DNA from 4 places in the Kitasatospora sp. NPDC087315 genome. Region 1 is predicted to be linked to each of the others. Evidence: riboswitches for the same ligand, from Rfam matches in the RefSeq annotation. Region 1 holds a riboswitch; each other region holds the start of a gene.

Evidence for each region. A riboswitch is a leader RNA that binds a small molecule or an ion and turns the genes downstream of it on or off. The one in region 1 is predicted to bind cyclic di-AMP.
Region 2: it holds a riboswitch for cyclic di-AMP, as region 1 does, so the genes downstream of both, ACIO5D_RS02960 (transglycosylase family protein) here and ACIO5D_RS07020 (transglycosylase family protein) in region 1, are expected to answer to the same signal.
Region 3: it holds a riboswitch for cyclic di-AMP, as region 1 does, so the genes downstream of both, ACIO5D_RS14510 (NlpC/P60 family protein) here and ACIO5D_RS07020 (transglycosylase family protein) in region 1, are expected to answer to the same signal.
Region 4: it holds a riboswitch for cyclic di-AMP, as region 1 does, so the genes downstream of both, ACIO5D_RS32965 (peptidoglycan DD-metalloendopeptidase family protein) here and ACIO5D_RS07020 (transglycosylase family protein) in region 1, are expected to answer to the same signal.

The regions. Positions count from the first base shown of each region.
Region 1 is NZ_JBIUYD010000004.1:7,577-10,434, reverse strand. Features, by position in the region: gene ACIO5D_RS07025 (cytochrome P450) at 1-669, shown strand, start outside; cyclic di-AMP (ydaO/yuaA leader) riboswitch at 894-1,065, shown strand; gene ACIO5D_RS07020 (transglycosylase family protein) at 1,071-1,958, shown strand; gene eno (phosphopyruvate hydratase) at 2,203-2,858, shown strand, end outside.
Region 2 is NZ_JBIUYD010000002.1:14,402-17,259, forward strand. Features, by position in the region: gene ACIO5D_RS02955 (hypothetical protein) at 1-589, opposite strand, end outside; cyclic di-AMP (ydaO/yuaA leader) riboswitch at 973-1,143, shown strand; gene ACIO5D_RS02960 (transglycosylase family protein) at 1,130-2,428, shown strand; gene ACIO5D_RS02965 (hypothetical protein) at 2,614-2,814, shown strand.
Region 3 is NZ_JBIUYD010000009.1:9,901-12,758, reverse strand. Features, by position in the region: gene ACIO5D_RS14510 (NlpC/P60 family protein) at 118-1,284, opposite strand; cyclic di-AMP (ydaO/yuaA leader) riboswitch at 1,295-1,449, opposite strand; gene ACIO5D_RS14505 (NlpC/P60 family protein) at 1,807-2,844, opposite strand.
Region 4 is NZ_JBIUYD010000030.1:36,744-39,601, reverse strand. Features, by position in the region: gene ACIO5D_RS32965 (peptidoglycan DD-metalloendopeptidase family protein) at 1-867, opposite strand, end outside; cyclic di-AMP (ydaO/yuaA leader) riboswitch at 871-1,029, opposite strand; gene ACIO5D_RS32960 (MFS transporter) at 1,425-2,858, shown strand, end outside.

The sequences.
Region 1 (2,858 bases):
CTGGAGCTGATCCACCGCAAGCGGGCCGACCTCGGCGACGACCTGATCTCCGGTCTGATCCGGGCCAGTGACCACGGCGAGCACCTGACCGAGAACGAGGCCGCGGCGATGGCCTTCATCCTGCTCTTCGCCGGCTTCGAGACGACCGTCAACCTGATCGGCAACGGCACCTACGCGCTGCTGCGCAACCCCGGCCAGCGGGCCCTGCTGCAGGACTCGATCGTCCGCGGCGAGACCGCGCTGCTGGAGACCGGCATCGAGGAACTCCTGCGCTACGACGGCCCGGTGGAGCTGGCCACCTGGCGGTTCGCCACCACCCCGCTGGCCATCGGCGGGGTGGACATCCCGGTCGGTGACCCGGTGCTGGTGGTGCTCGCGGCGGCGGACCGGGACCCGGCGCGGTTCTCCGACGAGAACACCCTCGACCTGGCCCGGACGGACAACCCGCACCTCGGCTTCGGGCACGGCATCCACTACTGCATCGGCGCCCCGCTGGCCCGGTTGGAGGGCCGGGCCGCACTGGCCACGCTGCTCTCCCGGCTGCCCGATCTGCGGCTAGCCGAAAGCCCGGAGAATCTGCGGTGGCGCGGTGGTCTGATCATGCGTGGACTTCGTGAACTGCCGGTCGAATTCACCCCGGAGAGGCCGTCGTCCGAGACCGTCGACTGAGGTTTCCGGCGCGTCAGTCGGGTGCCGTCGACCCGCTCCACGTGGCCTGAATCACCATTAAACCGGACATAGCACCTCGGTTGGTAGGCGTATGACCACGGGCCGTAATTTCTGTGTGATGTGGGCGATATGAGCTTGTGATTGATGTGATGATCTGTCTAACCTCCCTGGAGTCCGCTGCTGCGGACCTCGTGCGCGGGACGCCGAATCCTGCCCGCCGCGTCACGGGAAATCGACCAGAACCCTTGGGCAGGGGCGGGGGAACCAGGTTTGTTGCCGTCCCCCACGGCTTGGGGTGAAGCCGCCCGCGCGGGCCGAGACGTTCCGCGTGACGCGGCCGGGCCACCTCCCGGTCCGAACCCGACAGCTCACCTCGCAGGCGTGCGGAGAGGGACATCTTCATGCTGTTCGTTGGAACTGGCCGTCACCGTCGTCGTACCCAGGCCGAGAAGGCCATCGCCGTCGCCGGTGTGGCCGGCGTCGGACTCGCGATGCCGCTCCTCACCGCCTCCGGTGCCTCGGCCGCGCCCGCCTCCACCTGGGACGCGGTCGCCCAGTGCGAGAGCGGCGGCAACTGGAGCATCAACACGGGCAACGGCTTCTACGGCGGCCTGCAGTTCACCTCCAGCACCTGGAAGGCGTACGGCGGCAACGCGTACGCCGCGCAGGCCAACCAGGCCAGCAAGGCCCAGCAGATCTCGGTCGCGGAGAAGGTCCTCGCCTCGCAGGGGCCGGGCGCCTGGCCGGTCTGCTCCCAGAAGGCCGGCCTGACCAAGGGCGGCGCCCCGGCCGCGGTCGACACCTCCGTCGCCAAGCCCGCCGCGCCGAAGCCGGCCCAGCCGAAGCCGGTTCAGCAGCAGGCCCAGAAGCCCGCGCAGAAGCCCGTCCAGCAGCAGGCCCCGCAGCCGGCCGCGAAGCCCGCCCAGCCCGCGCAGCAGAACACCCAGGCCCCGGGCTTCTCCGGCAAGGCCGGCTGGGACGCCGACGCGAAGGTGTACTGGTACCAGAACAACGGTGCCTGGTACTGGACCAGCCACCAGAGCGTCTACCAGCAGTACGCCGGCCAGGCCGCGAGCCAGGACTTCCGCCCGGCGGCCGCCCAGAGCGCCCCGGCCGCCGCGCCGAAGAGCGGTCACGGCTACACCGTCCAGTCCGGCGACACGCTGTCCACCATCGCCGCCGCCCAGGGCGTCTCCGGCGGCTGGCAGGCGCTGTACGACGGCAACCGCGGCACCGTCGGCGGCAACCCGAACCTGATCGTCCCCGGCCAGGTGCTCACCCTCGGCTGAGTCCCGCACCGGGCGACAGCGGGCGAAGGGGGCCGGATTCGGCCCCCTTCGCCCGCTTCCGGCCCCGTCCATGGGGCAACCAGGTGAACTACCGGTGGGTAGGCAGGCCACACGCTGAGACGGGACCGAGGTCAGCGTGGCCCTGAGAGCCCGTGCGGTTAGGCTCTGGTCGTAACGACTCCGCAATCGTCCCGCCGACATCATCACCGTCAGCCGGACCCCTGCTTCCGCTAGGAGATGCCTCGTGCCGTCCATCGATGTCGTCGTAGCCCGTGAGATTCTCGACTCGCGTGGGAACCCCACGGTCGAGGTCGAGGTCGGCCTCGACGACGGCAGCACCGGCCGTGCCGCTGTCCCGTCGGGTGCCTCGACCGGCGCCTTCGAGGCGCTGGAGCTTCGCGACGGTGACAAGAACCGCTACTTCGGCAAGGGCGTGGAGAAGGCCGTTCTGGCCGTCATCGAGCAGATCGGCCCGGAGCTGGTCGGCTACGACGCCACCGAGCAGCGCCTGATCGACCAGGCCATGCTCGACCTGGACGCCACCCCGGACAAGTCCTCGCTCGGCGCCAACGCCATCCTGGGCGTCTCGCTGGCCGTCGCGCACGCCGCCGCCGAGGCCAGCGACCTGCCGCTGTTCCGCTACCTGGGCGGCCCGAACGCGCACGTCCTGCCGGTCCCGATGATGAACATCCTCAACGGCGGCTCGCACGCGGACTCCAACGTCGACATCCAGGAGTTCATGATCGCCCCGATCGGCGCGGAGTCCTTCTCCGAGGCCGTCCGCTGGGGCGTCGAGGTCTACCACACCCTCAAGGGCGTGCTGAAGGAGCGCGGCCTGTCCACCGGCCTCGGTGACGAGGGCGGCTTCGCGCCGAACCTGGACAGCAACCGCGAGGCCCT
Region 2 (2,858 bases), on a different contig from region 1:
CCCAGAGCCCGGTGTCGGTGTCGGTGTCGGTGTCGGTGTCGACCACCTTGGCGCCGTCGCCCTGGAAGCGCCGCTCGTCCACGGACGGGAAGCGGACGGTGTGCACGGCGGTGCCCTCGGGGGCGAGTGCCAGGGTGCCGCGGATCTCGACGTTGCCGTCCGAGGCGAGGGTGAGGGTGCGGTCGGCGGCGAAGGTGAGTACGCCGGTCGGCTCGACCAGCAGCGAGCCCACGGTGGCATCGGTGTCGAGGAGCACCCGGTCGGCGATCCGGACGGCGCTCCGCGGGCCGGGTACCGCACCGCCCCAGCCGGCCGGGTCGGACCAGCGGCGGCCGGCCAGGTCGACGGTCGGTGCGGCGGCGGGCCCGGCCCCGGAGGTGCCGACGGGCGGCGGCCCGGCGGGCCGGTGGTCCATGCCCGCGCCCTCGGCGGGGGCCGCGGCGGCGTCGGTGGGGCCGTCCGGGGCCACGGGCATACCGGGCATGCCGGTGGCCGCGACGGGCTGCGTCCGCCCGGTCAGCGAGCGCCGCAGGATCTCCTCGCCGCCGACCGCGGCGAACACCGTGCCGACCGCCGGCCAGCGCAGCATCGTCCGGCGGCGTACGGGAGTTCGGGGCCGTTCGGGCGATATGTCCACTCTGCGGCGTTTTGCCCGGCGGTGCACCCCCCGAGGCCTGACGGTCGGGCGCCCGGCACGCGGGTCCTCGTCCTTGGCCATCACCGCGCAGCCCTCCCGCCGGACGGCCGCGTCGGTACTGACGTCCTGAAGCACAGGCAGTTGGGTCCGGCCGCAGGGGCGTTGCCGAAAATCGGTCATTTCTGATCATGGTGGACAGCCAATCAACCCCTCACCCGTAAACCGTGACGGGCATCACACATGTTTGCGGTTTGAACGGGAGTCTGCTTAACGTGCTCCCCGTTCGTGGCTACACGAACCCAGCCCATCCGCAACGCCGAGTCCTGCCGTCGGTTGTGCTGGCAGCGCAGAAACGCACCACGGCAGGAGCGGGGGACCCACAGGTAAGTCGCCCCGGACCGGTTCCCGAAACCGGTTCAGGGCTAGGGGTGAAGCCGCGCCACGGCGCGGCCGGGCAACTCCAGCCCGAATCCGACAGCTCACCTCGCAGGCGTGGGAGAGGATCGCGTCTTCATGCTGCCCGTCAACGGCACCAGTCTGCCCCGTCGCGCCCGCCGCCTGATCGCCGCCGTCGGCGTCGCGGGTGTCGGCCTGACCGTCCCGTGCCTCACCACCGGCACCGCCTCCGCCGCCCCGGTCGCCACCTGGGACAAGGTCGCCCAGTGCGAGAGCGGTGGCAACTGGGCCATCAACACCGGCAACGGCTTCTACGGCGGCCTGCAGTTCACCTCCAGCACCTGGGCCGCCTTCGGCGGTACCGCGTACGCCTCGCAGGCCCACCTGGCCACCAAGGACCAGCAGATCGCGGTCGCCGAGAAGGTCCTCGCCTCGCAGGGCCCCGGCGCCTGGCCCGTCTGCTCCGTCAAGGCCGGCCTGACCAAGGGCGGCACCCCGGCCGCCGTCGACACCTCGGCCGCCGCGAAGCCGGCCGCCACCAAGCCGGCCGCCCCGGCCGCCACCCCCGCGCCGAAGCCCGCCCCGCAGGCCCCCGCGCAGACCCCGGCCCCGGCGAAGAGCCAGGCCCCCGCCGACTCCGCCCAGGCCAAGGGCGGCAGCCAGGCCCAGCCGACCGACTACACCGTCATCGCGGGCGACTGGCTCTCCTCCATCGCCGACAAGAACAACGTCCAGGGCGGCTGGGAGCGGCTGTACGAGCTGAACCGCGGCACCCTGACCCAGGGTCCGCACGTCATCTACCCGGGCCAGCAGCTCGCCCTGGGCAAGGGCGGCCAGGCCCAGCAGTCCGGCCAGGGCGCCACCGGCGCCTCCACCGGCAAGCCGGCCGCGCAGACCCAGGCACAGACCCCGGCCGCACAGACCCCGGCCGCGCAGACCCCGGCCGCGCAGGCCCCCGCCGCCAAGCCCGCCGCCAAGCCGGTCGCCAAGCCCGCCGCCCCGGCGCAGACCCAGGCCCCGGCGCAGACCGCCACCGGCAGCATGGCCGCCGCCGTCTCCTTCGCCCAGTCGAAGGTCGGTCAGGCCTACATCTACGGCGGCACCGGCAACGGCGGCTGGGACTGCTCCGGTCTGACCCAGGCCGCGCTGCGCGCCGCGGGCGTCTCCGTCCCGCGCGTCGCCGCCGACCAGGCCGCCGCCAGCACCCACGTCTCGCTGGACAGCCTGCTCCCGGGCGACCTGCTGTTCTGGTCCAACAACGGCAAGGACTCCGGCGTCTACCACGTCGCGATCTACATCGGCGGCGGGAAGTACGTCGAGGCCGCCAACCCGAGCTCGGGCGTGCGGACCCAGACCGTCGCCAACTGGGCCCCGGACTTCGCCGGCCGGGTCTGACCCGCCGGGCGTGCCCGGCACGCCCCCGACCCCGAGGCCCCCGGGGAGAGTCTGGTCGCTCTCCCCGGGGGCCTCGGCCTGTCTCCCCCGGCCGTCGCGCACCGGCCGGGTACCGGCGGGGCCACCGGTGGTCAACGCGGGCGCCGGCAGGGCATGCTGCTGCTCCGTACCCGAGGAGGAGTCACATGGCCCAGGTCACCGTCACGCTCGACGCCGATCTCGCCATCGACGCGATGACGCTCTCCGGCACCACGAACCCGCAGGACGCCGTCGAACTGGTCCCGCGCGACCACCTCGCCCGGGGCCGGCGCACCGGGACCCGGACCGGCGACGCCGCCGACGGACAACGGGTGAACCAGGAGCGCCCCACCGTCCAGGAGGGCTGAGCGCGGCACGGCCGGGGCCCCCGGGGAGCGTTCGCTCCCCGGGG
Region 3 (2,858 bases), on a different contig from region 1:
ACCCCTACCAACCCGAATATTTGACCCTGAATCGGACAGGCGTCCGGCCGGCCGGAAAAGCCGCAGGCCCGGCCTCCCGCGAGGGAGACCGGGCCTGCGAGAAAGCCTGACTCGGGGTCAGAGCCGCACGATGGTGGAGACCGGCATGTTGGAGGCCGACTCGTAGCGGACCGAGGCGCCGGGCTTGGGCGCGTGGATGACCTGGCCGCCACCGACGTAGATGCCCACGTGGTGGTTGTCGCCGTAGAAGATCACCAGGTCGCCGGGCTGGGCGTTGGCGATGTTCGAGCCGATCCGGGTGCCGGCGTTGGCCTGGGCCTGCGAGGTGCGCGGCAGCGACACGTTCGCCTGGGCGTACGCCCAGCTGGTGAGGCCGGAGCAGTCGAAGGAGTTCGGGCCGGTGGCGCCGTAGACGTACGGCGCGCCGAGCTTGCTCTCGGCGGCCGCGATCGCGGCGGCGGCCCGCGAGCCGTTGGCGGCCGGGGCGCTGGGCGCGGACGACGTGGACGGCGTGGACGACGCCGACGGCTTGGTGACGGGCGAGGAGGACGGGGTGCCCAGGTCGCCGCGGCCGTTGTCGCGGGATGCCCGGTCGGCCTCGGCCTTCGCGGTCGCCTTGGCGGCGTCCGCCTTGGCCTTGGCCTCGGCGGCGGCCTTCTCCTCGGCCGCGCGCAGCGCCTCGCGCTCCTGCTCGGTCAGCGTGTTGAGCAGTTCCTGGGCCTTGGCCAGCTTGCCCTGGATCTCCTCCTTGGACGCCTTCAGCTGCTGGGTGGTGGCCTCCAGCTCGCCGAGCTTGTTCTGGGCCTCGGTGCGGTCCTGGTCGAGCCTGCGCTGCTGCTCCTGGAGCTCCTTCAGCTGGCCCGACTGCGAGCTGCCGGCCTGCGTCAGGGTGCCGGCCTGGGTGAGGAAGTTGTCCGGGCTGGAGGAGAGCATCAGCTGAACGGTCGGCGATATGCCGCCGTTGCGGTACTGCTCGCCGGCGATCTCGGCGAGGCCGCCCTGCAGATCGGTCACCTGCGACTGCTGGCGGGCCACCTTGTCCTGGAGCTCGCCGACCTGCTTCTGCAGCTCCTGCTGCTTGGCCTGGGCGCCGTTGTACTGCTCGGTGGCGACCTCGGCCTGCTCGTTGAGCTTGTCGACCTGCTCCTTGACCTGATCCTTGGTCGGCGTCGGGTCGGCGTGCGCGCCCGACTGCGCGGAGAGGGCCACGGCCGCTGCGGCGGCCGCGGTCAGGATGGAGACGCGGGCACGGCCGGCGGGCTTGGGACGACGATGGGACGCCACGAAGGCGGACTCCTTCTTCCTACGTCCGCCTACCGGGTGAGCTGACGGGTTCGGGCCGGAAGCGTGCCCTACGGCGCCTCACCGACCGTTCCACCGGTCGACCTGGCGCCGATTCACCCCGGAGGAACTTGGTTCCCCGGCTCCGCTCCACAGCGTCCCCGACTGCTGGACTCCCCGTCGGGCAGTCACCTGCCCCGCTGCTTCACGAACTCGACGGTAACCCCCGCCGTCACCCGGGATGGGTGATCGACTGCACGGTGGTTCGAGGCATGACCCTAGTAACAGAACCGTGATCCGTTCAAATCCTTGTCAGAAAAAAGACGGAAGAATACCCAAGTTCATTTGTGAATATGACCGAATGTGATCACAACCGCACGCGGGGCTGATCATTACTCACAATGCGGGTCGAGAGCGCCCGACCGGGGCGTGTCCCACATCACAGCAGCGGGCCGGCCCGGCCGGGCGTGTCGACCTATCAGGGAATGTCTGGATCGGGGGCTTCTGCCCCCAATCGACGAACCGTCAGACCCGGCGGATGGCGTTGATCTTCATCGCGTCGGCCTTCATCACCTTCACCACGTCACCGGTGTGCGGCGCGTGCACCACCATGCCGTTGCCGATGTACATCGCGACATGGCTGCGGTCGTCGCGGTAGATGATCAGGTCACCGGGCTGCGCCTGGTCCAGCGAGGGGACCCGGGTGCCGACGCCGGCCTGCGCCTGCGAGGTGCGCGGCAACGAGACATTGGCCTGCTTGTACGCCCAGACCATCAGACCGGAGCAGTCGAAGGTGCTCGGCCCGATGGCACCCCAGACGTACGGCGAGCCCTGCTTGCTCATCGCCTTGGCGACGGCCACCCCGGCGTACCCGCCGGCCTGCGGCAGGCTGCTCAGGTCGGTGCGCTCGCTGCCGCGCGAGGCCCGGTCGTCCTGCTGCTGCTGCGCCTTCAGGGCGGCCCGGTCGGCCGCGCTGAGCGAGTTCAGCAGCGTCTGGGCCTCCTTGAGCTTCTGGTTGACGTCCGCCTTGGCCTGGTTCAGATCCTTGGTGGTGCTGTCCAGGGAGGCGAGGACGGCGGCCGCCTCGGCCTTCTGCTGGTCCAGGCGGCGCTGCTGGTCCTGCAGGCCCTTGAGCGCCTCGGACTGGCTGGAGCTGGCCTGCTGGACGCTGGAGGCCTTGTCCAGGTAACCCGACGGGTCGGAGGAGAGCATCAGCTGCACGGACGGGTCGATGCCGCCGGTGCGGTACTGCTCGCCCGCCACCTCGGCCAGCCCGGCCTGAAGCTGCGTCATCTGGTCCTGGCCGCGGGCCACCTGGTCCTGGAGCTGGTCCGCCTGCTTGCGCAGCTGGTCGGCCCGCTCCTTGGCGCCGTTGTACTTCTCGGCCGCCTGCTCCTGCTCCTCGTTCAGCTGGTCGATCTGCGCCTTCACGTCCTCCTTCTTGGGGGAGGGCGCGGCGTGGGCGCCGACCTGGGCGGAGAGGGCGACCGCGGTCGCAGCGGCAGCGGTGAGCACGGAGACCCGCGCGCGGCTCGGCTGCTTGGGACGGCGGTGGGAGGCCAAAGTGATCGGTTCCT
Region 4 (2,858 bases), on a different contig from region 1:
GTTGCCGGTCGCGCCCGAAAGGCCGATCTGCTGGCCGGCGGTGACGGTCTGGCCGATCCTGACGCCGATCGAGGACAGGTGCGCGTACTGGGCGTACTTGCCGTCGGCGAGCTTGATCTCGACCTCGTTGCCGTAGGCGCCGCCGTTGCCGGCCTTCACCACGGTGCCGCCCGCGACGGCGCGCAGCGGGGTGCCGGTGGAGACGACGAAGTCGGCGCCGGTGTGGTGGCCGGAGGACCACATCGAGCCGGCCACGCCGTAGGCGGTGCCGAGCTTCGGGCTGGCGACCGGGGAGACGTAGCTGGCGACGCCGGCCACGGTAACCGGGGCCGGGGTGGCGGGCTTGGCGACCTCGATCTTGGTCTGGACCGGGGTCTGCGGGGCGGGCTTGACCGGCTTGGCGGTCTGAACCGGCTTCGGCGCGGCGGCCGGAGCGGCCGGAGCAACCGGGGCGGCCGGCTTGGCGGCCTCGGCCGGAGCGGCGGCCTTGGCGCCGAGCGCGAGCTTCTGGCCCGGGAAGATCAGGTTCGGGTTGGCACCGACGACCGAGCGGTTCTGCTCGTACAGCGCCTGCCAGCCACCCTCGACCTGCTTGGCGTCGGCGATCTTCGACAGGGTGTCCCCGCCGACGACCTGGTAGCTCTGCTCGACCGGCGCGGCGGCCGGGGCGGCCTGCTGCGGGGCGGCGGCCGGGGCGGCGTCGGCGGTCGAGGAGTTGCTCTGCCGGGGCTTCGCGGCCGGCGCGGTGTGGGCCTGGGCGCTGATCGCGGTCACCAGCGGAAGGGCGAAAGCGGCGCCGGTGACGGCGGTGGCGATACCGATGCGGGCGGCGCGGGGCAGGGCGATACGACGAGCCTGTGCGGGCATGGAAGATTTCCTCTCCGACGCCTACGAGGTGAGCTGTCGGGTTCGGGCTGGAGTTGCCCGGCCGCAATGCGGCTTCACCCCAAGCCGGACCGTGAATTCCGGTCCGGCGACTTACCTTTGGGTCCCCCGCTCCTGCCGTACAGAGTTCAGTTCGCACCACCGGGCAGCGGCAGGACTAGGCGTTCCACCCGGTGGCCGCCCGGGCCGTGGCCGGGCGGTCGCTGAACTAAAACCCATCCGTACGGGCTAAGCAATGTCGATCACGTGAAGTCACCACAAAGCCCCGAGGCGTCGTGACACTCCGAATGATCGGCTGCACGGTACGCACACAATCCATTGACCTGGAGCGACCGCCCGGCGACACTCCGCCGATATCCGCGTCAGTACGCACGCGATCACCTACGGAATGCCATTCGCCGACACACCCCCCGGTGACCCTTGTCACGTCGGCCCGCGGGGCGCACGATCGGGCGGTGGCCACCTCCGAGGCCGGCACCCTGCGCCTGGGCACCGCGCAGGGTCGCTGGGTACTACTGGCGACGGTGCTCGGCTCCAGCATGGCGATGCTCGACGGCACCGTGGTGAACGTCGCCCTGCCCCGGATCGGCGCCGATCTGGGCGCCCCCCTCGCCGCCCTGCAATGGACGCTCAACGCCTATCTGCTGACCCTGGCCGGGCTGATCCTGCTCGGCGGCGCGCTCGGCGACCGCTACGGCCGCCGCCGGGTGTTCCTGATCGGCGTGGTCTGGTTCGCCGTCGCCTCGGCGGCCTGCGCCGCCGCGCCCACCATCGGCGTGCTGGTCATCGCCCGCGCCGTGCAGGGCATCGGCGGCGCCCTGCTCACCCCCGGCTCACTGGCGATGCTCCAGGCCGTCTTCCACCCGGACGACCGCTCGGCGGCGGTCGGCCTCTGGTCCGGCCTCGGCGGGGTGTCGGCCGCGGTCGGGCCGTTCCTCGGCGGCTGGCTGGTGGACGGCCCCGGCTGGCGGTGGATCTTCCTGCTGAACGTCCCGCTCGCCGTCCTGGTGGTCGCGGTGGCGGCCCGGCATGTGCCGGAGAGCCGGGACGAGAGTGCGACCGGCCGGTTCGACGTCCTCGGCGCACTGCTCGCCGCCCTGACCCTGGGCGCGATCACCTACGCGCTGACGGCGGCCGGTGGAGGGGTGTCCGCGTCCGTCTGGGTGACCGGCGTGGCCGGCCTGCTGCTGGGGGCGGCCTTCGTCTCGGTGGAGCGCCGCAGCCCGGAGCCGATGCTGCCGCTCGGCCTCTTCTCCTCCCGGCTGTTCACCGCGGTGAACCTGGTCACCCTCTGCGTGTACGCGGCCTTCAGCGGAGTGTTCTTCCTCCTGGTGGTGCAGTTGCAGACGGTCTCCGGGTTCTCCCCGCTGGTCTCCGGGCTGTCCCTGATCCCGGTCACCGTCCTGATGCTGGCCCTGTCGGCACGCGCCGGGCGGCTCGGCAAGCGGATCGGCCCGCGGCTGCCGCTCACCGTGGGTCCGCTGCTCTGCGCGGGCGGTGTGCTGCTGATGCTGCGGATCGGCCCCGGCGCCTCGTACTGGGCGGACGTGCTGCCCGCCGTCACCGTGCTGGGCTGCGGGATGGTGCTGCTGGTCGCGCCGCTGACCGCCACGGTGCTGGCGGCGGTGGAGGTCCGGCACGCGGGCATCGCCAGCGGTGTCAACAACGCCGCCGCCCGGGCCGCCGGCCTGCTCGCGGTCGCCGCCCTGCCCGCCCTGGCCGGTCTCAGCGGCGAGGCCTACCGGGTGCCCGCCTCGGTGGACTCGGCCTTCCACACCGCGATGCTGATCTGCGCCGGGCTGCTGGTCGCCGGCGCGCTGGTGGCCGTCACCACCGTCCGGGGCAATGTGCTGGCCCCCGAGGACCACCGCCCGGTGGCCGAGCCGGACTGCCAGTGGTCCTGCGGCACCAACGCCCCGCCGCTCGACCCGGGCCACGTCGACGCCGGAACGGCCGAGGGCCCCGCCACCGGA